Symmachiella dynata: one gene and its partner. The protein of the gene in region 2 interacts with the protein of the main gene of each other region in a pairwise test. Links are inferred from orthologs where the notes say so. Each region holds a gene or a part of one and is shown on either strand. Other genes may lie near its edges.

The links.
Region 1: the proteins of Mal52_RS10545 (region 2) and Mal52_RS25940 interact in binary tests that used the Escherichia coli proteins (3 or more experiments, as listed by UniProt). The link is inferred for Symmachiella dynata from one-to-one orthologs.

Annotation. Positions count from the first base shown.
Region 1 is NZ_CP036276.1:6,798,998-6,802,257, forward strand. The notes cover bases 323-3,260. They hold Mal52_RS25940 (FtsW/RodA/SpoVE family cell cycle protein), read right to left. Parts: upstream 2,394-3,260; coding sequence 1,251-2,393; downstream 323-1,250. Other genes in these bases: murG (undecaprenyldiphospho-muramoylpentapeptide beta-N-acetylglucosaminyltransferase), read right to left, coding at 323-1,051; mraY (phospho-N-acetylmuramoyl-pentapeptide-transferase), read right to left, coding at 2,627-3,260. Also shown: more of murG, read right to left, coding at 1-322.
Region 2 is NZ_CP036276.1:2,735,405-2,738,571, reverse strand. What follows is about bases 254-3,098. They hold Mal52_RS10545 (peptidoglycan D,D-transpeptidase FtsI family protein), read right to left. Parts: upstream 2,630-3,098; coding sequence 878-2,629; downstream 254-877. Other genes in these bases: Mal52_RS10540 (hypothetical protein), read right to left, coding at 2,754-3,056. Also shown: Mal52_RS10550 (MTH1187 family thiamine-binding protein), read right to left, coding at 1-251; Mal52_RS10535 (LysM peptidoglycan-binding domain-containing protein), read right to left, coding at 3,156-3,167. UniProt on the Escherichia coli protein: Essential cell division protein that catalyzes cross-linking of the peptidoglycan cell wall at the division septum. Required for localization of FtsN.

The DNA of each region.
Region 1 (3,260 bases), 4.1 Mb from region 2 along the record:
GGGAGTGCATCGCATGGCGCATCTCCAACCGCCGGGCATCATCGGCCAACAGTCGTGATATCTGTTTCGCCAACAGTTCAGCGGTTTGATCCAGGGTAGATTGTTGCTCGACGATCTTCGCCGCTCCCGCGGTCACAAATTCACGAGCGTTGAGTCGTTGGTGGTCATCGGCGGCATACGGGTAGGGGATGGCGATTGTGGGACACCCTGCGCAGGCCAATTCCGCTAACGTGGTCGCCCCGGCACGTGAGACGGCCAAACCAGCATCCGCATACCGTTGCGGCATATCGGAGAAAAACGGCGACGTCGTATGTTCAAGCCCGAGCCGTTGGTATTCATGCTCCACTTCCCGCCAATCGTTGATGCCGGTTTGGTGCATGATCGTCCAACCGGTCAATTGATCTTGCAAGATATCCGCAGCCATCGTCACCGCGCGATTGACCGCCGAGGCTCCTTGGCTACCTCCGAGAATCAACAATATCCGGCGCTGGTCGGTATGGCTTGAAGCGACTAAAGCGGCGATGTCGGGGTGCACCGGATTGCCGGTCTGTTCCACTTTCACCCCGGCCGGAAGATGCTCCGCACTAGCGGCATAGGAAACGCAAACGGCTCCGGCGCGGCGGCACAACCAGCGGGTGGCGCGGCCGGGAATGATGTTTTGCTCTAAGAGCACAGTGGGAATGCCCATCCGCCGCGCTGCTACGACCGGGGGGACACTGGCAAAGCCGCCCAGTCCGATCACCGCCGTTGGTTTTTGATCCTGAAACAGCGCCCGCGCCTGCCGTACCGCCCGCCAATTTCGCCAAAGAAATTGCCAAGGCCGCCGCCGTGCGGTAGCCAGCGATTCCGACGACAGCGCATAGTGCTGAAATCCAGCAGAGGCGACCAATCCCTCTTCTTGGGGACGCCCCGACCCCAGAAACTGCATGACCGCTTGGGGATAGCGTTGCTGCAATTCACGGGCCACGTTCAAACCGGGTATCAAATGTCCTCCCGTACCGCCACCGGCAAAACAGAAAATCGGGGAAGCGTTCGGTGATGGGTCGGACACGAGGTGAATGGCGCTTGCGGCGAATGGGTTTGTGGAATGGTGGTGACGACGAATCAATGATGCGCCGGCAAGATTAGAACGAAATGCACCGCTTGTCCACCGGTGTCAGACGGGTGATCTGCTAAACACTGCTGGGCAAGCCAGCAGTGGCACCCGACGTCGAGTGTTTTTCATATTTTCAACTTGTTGTAGATTGCGACTATGCAGCGAGGGACTGTGGCGTCTCAACGTCTGAATCGTCGACCGCGGTCGCTTCAACGGATTCCGTCGCGCGGGAAAAACTCACGATCAGACCGATGGCCATTAAGGTCGTCACGAGGTTACTGCCGCCGTAACTCATCAGCGGATGGGGAATGCCTTTGGGCGGCACCATGGCTGTCACGACGGCGACGTTGATCGCCGCCTGCAAAATGATCTGCGTTAATAACGTGGTCCCTGCTAAAAAGGCGAATGAATTTTTGTCGTGGCGGGCCAACAAACGGATGCCAAAAATATAGACGCCGATCCACAAGGCGACCACGGAAAATGTGCCGATCAGCCCCAGTTCTTCACCAATCACGGCAAAGACAAAGTCGGTGTTCGCTTCGGGTAAAAAGCTCAATTTTTGCCAGCCTTTTCCCAACCCGACGCCCTGACCTCCACCCGCTCCCAGTGTCATCAACGATTGTTTCAATTGATACGGGGCGGAACTGGGATCGGTCCATGCCGCCACAAACCCCGAGATCCGCTGCATTTGGTAGGGGCGATGGATCACCAGATACGCGATGGCGGGAATGGTCGGCGCTGCGATCAGTGCAAAATTGCGCAGCGGCCAACGAGCCACGAAGAGTAATATTCCGCTCCCCGCTGCCAAGAATAAGGCTGTCCCGAGATCGGGTTGCCGCATGACGAGCGGTACCATGACTGCAGCCGGTAGACAGGGCAACAGAAATCCCGTCCACCAACCGGTTTCTCGCGCACGGACCTGCATCACCAACCGCGCTAAAAAGAGCGGCAACGCCAACTTCGCCAATTCAGCGGGCTGCATCGTAAACGTGCCCAGACGCAACCAGCGTTGCGCGCCGTTGACGTGTGTTCCAATTCCGGGAATGAGCACCAAAACCAGCAGACCGGTTACCACGGCAAACAGAAAGGGGGCGGCGCGATAGATGAATTGTGCGGGCAATTGCGAAGCGATGATGCCGGCCGCGATACCGCAGGCCAAGAACAGCAGGTGTCGCGACAGGTAAATCTGCTCCGATTGGCTGGGGTGCGACGTCATACTGGCGCTATGCACCATCAGCACGCCCATGGCGAGCAGCATGCCAATCAATGCTAGAAAAAATCCGCGATCGTTATTCACGGGTTGAACATTCCACTGGAGTGATCCGCTTCCCGACAGACCGGGTCGCGACTGAGAAACGGTGTGCGACGTCTCCTTCATGGATCGTCGATTTGGCCGCTCAGCGCTGAGTCCGAATGGGGGTCCGCAAGCCAGTGGCGAGAGGATCGAGCGGCGCGGTCAAACATTCGCGGCAAGAGTCATAGCCCCACATCCGATTGGGCGGATTGTGCGTATTGTGCGGGCTGAGAGACTCAATGGATCTTGAGACTGGCAACAGCGATGATCGCCAGGATCGCCGAGCTGATCCAGAATCGTACGACGATTTTCATTTCATGATGGCCGTGAAACAAGAAGTGATTGTGGAGCGGACTACAGGCGATCAATCTTCGGCCGGTCATACGAAACCAGCCGACTTGGGAGATCACGCTGAGTGTTTCAATCACAAACACGCCTCCCACGATGACCAGCAGCAATTCTTGTCGAATCACCAAGGCCGCCAAACCGAGCAGAGCGCCCATCGGCAGCGAACCGGTATCCCCCATGAAGACCTGTGCGGGATAACAATTGAACCACAAGAAGCCCATCACCGCTCCGACCATGGCTCCCAGAACGACGCTCATTTCACCGGCACCGGCAATATACGGCACGCTGAGATATTCGGACATCTCCCGATGCCCCGACATGTAACACAGCGCGACAAAGGCCGATCCGGCAAAGACCATGCACCCACAAGCTAGCCCGTCGAGTCCGTCGGTCAGATTCACTGCATTGGAACTGCCGACCATCACGAAGGCACCCCACAGGATAAACCCGACTCCCAAATAGATGCTGTGCTCCCCGAACGGCCAAAACAGGTCCAGACCCTGTGAAACTTGTCGGTGATGC
Region 2 (3,167 bases):
CGACCGCTGGCACCGCGACGGGCATCGATTTTGACTGAACAGGTCACGCGGTCACAGTCGACGCTCATGGCTTCGTAACACTTGGTCACAACGGCCATCACTTCGTCCCATTCGCCTTCGATGACCGTCCCCATGGCGTGCAAGCGATAGTCCAGACCGCTCTGCGAAATGATTTCCACAGACCGCGCCACATAGGGACTCACACTTTCGCCTTTGCCCAACGGCGTCATGCTGAATTCTAATAAAACCACGCTGAGGATTCCCCGAAGAATAAACGGTAACCGCAATGCTTCTATTCTAGGGAGGCAGCCGCACCTTGCAATGATCCACACTCGCTGAGCGAGGAGTTGCCGATAAAATGTGGAGCGTCGCGAAACGCCCTACGAAAGAAAGGCCTCGCGCAAAGACGCCAAGCCGCGAAGAGTTGTCTTGAGAACGTGTCGTGTTGTATGACGCTGATTGGTCGCGTGCGGCTTGGTTGGAAACGGGTATTATTGTTTTATTTTCAAGATTTTAAATGGTTTCTCTTTTCCTTTCTTTGCGGCTCCGCGTCTCTGCGCGAGGCTTTTTTTAGAGGCTCGTCTCCCGTCCTACATCGAAAGGTGCGTCGCGACGCACCCTACATTTTGCTACGGAACCTATTTGCCGCGCGCGGCTCCTACGCATTGTGAACACGGTCGCTGGGAGGGCGAAGCTCCCGCTGAGCCGCATCGGTACCTGTAGGATGGCTGGCAACGTGTTGGGCAAATGGCGTATTGCGCTAGCGCGCGGCTCGGCAGGAGCCTCGCCCTCCCGGCGACCGTACTTGCAGTGTGTAGCGACCAACGGGAGCGGCCTAACCCCAACGAGCGGAAGCTCGCACCAAGCGGCTGTGCCGCTAGCGATACTGGCGGGGTTGGGTGGCCAATTCGACTTCGCGTTCGCGCAATTGTTCGAGCGTTTTTTTGAGGATTTGAGCTGCGGCGGGGGCGGCGATGGTTCCGCCGTAATGGTTGGGACCGACGGAAGGCTCATCGACGACGACCAACACCAGCGCTTGCGGGTTCTCCGCAGGAGCGCCGCAGATGAAGGAACTGACGTGCAACTTGTTGGAATACGCACCGGTCTGCGGATCGGGTTTTTGGGCGGTGCCGGTTTTTCCGAAGACGGTGTAATCCTTCGACTTTGCGTTTCGGCCTGTGCCGCGTCGCACCACCTCGGTCATGGGACCTTGCACGATCCAATCCGCAACATTGGCATCGACCGTTTGCGAGACGATCACAGTTGCCGGCCCCGCGATTCCTGATCGCTGATTTTCCACCAAGTGCGGTGTGCATTGCCGTCCGCCATTGGCCAATCCCGCCATGGCTGAGATGAGCTGCAACGGTGTGACGGCGATCTCCTGCCCCATGGGAACGGAACCGGTCGAGTAGCTGTTCCACTTTCGCAACGGACGCAACATCCCTTTCAGTTCGCCGGGCAGTTCAATGCCGGTCTTGCGGCCGAATCCGAATTTCACAGCGGTGGCATGGATTCCCGGATTTGTCAGCCGCTCACCGATTTTGGCCATGCCGATATTGCTGGACTTCACCAGAATGTCCGTCACGCTCAACTCGCCATAGCCATGGTGATCGTGCAGAACCCGACGTCCCATGCGGTATTCGCCATGTTCGCAATCAAACATTTCGTCGGGCTGAATCAATCCCTGCTCAAGCGCGGTGGCGACGATGAATGGTTTGAACGTCGATCCCGGTTCATAGATCGATGCAATCGCATGATTTTTCCAAGCCTCATCGGGAACGTTGTCGAGTTGATTGGGGTCAAACGTGGGGCAATTGGCCATTGCCAACACGCCGCCGGTATGGGGTTCGAGGACGATGGCGCAAGCGGACTTTGGTTTCCAGTCCTGCATGACTTTTTGCAGCGCTCGTTGCGCATGCAGCTGAATGACCGCATCTAAGGTGAGCCGAACGGTTTGGCCGTGCTGCGGCGGGCGGGTAATGCGTTCGCTGACCTCGACCACATGGCCCCGCGCATCCCGCGCCACGGAGCGTCGGCCATCGCGGCCGCGCAGGGCCTCGTTGAGGTGCTCCTCCAACCCGCCGCGACCGATGCCGTCGATGTCACGTATTCCTAATACTTGAGCGGCAATTTCGCCTTGGGGATAGACGCGGAGGAATTCGTCGCGAAATCCGAAGCAATCGCGGGGCAGGTCCAAATCGCGAATGACGGCGGCTTGTTCATCGGTCAATCGCCGCGCCATCCAAAGGAATTGCTTGTCGCCGTGTGCGGAGATGCGCTGGAACACCCCGTCACGATCGCGTCCTAGAGCATCGGCCAATTGGGCGGCGAATTGCCAACGCTGCTCGATCCGCGCGGGAACGACAAACAGGCTCCGCACCGAGACCGTTGTCGCCAACAGCCGGCCGTTGCGATCGGTAATATCGCCCGGTCGCGCCGGCAAGACTTCGTGCGCGGCCCATTGCTTTTCGACTTGATGCCTGAGCCGCGGGCCTTGAATCATCTGCAAGAAGACCAACCGCCCAGCCAGCACCAACCACACGCTGACAAGCATCGAGCGCAACAGCCATTCCCGCCAACTGGCACGCACAGGATCGTGGGCGGCGTTGTGTTGTCGGTCTTCAGACATCGCTATCTTCTTCCCTCACACACAAAACAGACCACCTGGGTGCCACTGGCTTTGCCAGTGCTTTGTAAATACTTTCGAGATTTCGTTCAGCACTGGCAAAGCCAGTGGCACCCTCGAATCACAGTTAGTGCAATCGCCGTGCCTGCTCCGGGTCGCGGGCGATAAGCTCGTTGGCCGATTTTGTTGGTTTGCGCGGGGGGACCATGACTTGCAGTTCCCCCGACTCCAACGATTCAATCATTCGCGCCGGAGCCCCCAATTGCTGGACCTTCAAACGGTGCAGCGCATGGCGTCGCTCCAAGACCTCGAGCCGGTAGTGCTGCAGACTCACTGCGCGGCGCAGTTCGAGATTCTCTTTTTCCAGACGAATCCCGGCCAACGCGATCAGCACGATCACCACGATGGCGCCCGCGAATCGAACAAACATGCCGCCTCCGAAACCGCCCATTTTGGAAGAAAACGGCGGTACGCGCGCAGCGACGACCAGACGGTCGGCGCTGAATTCATCGCACGAACCCCACTAGGGTTATCGACTGAA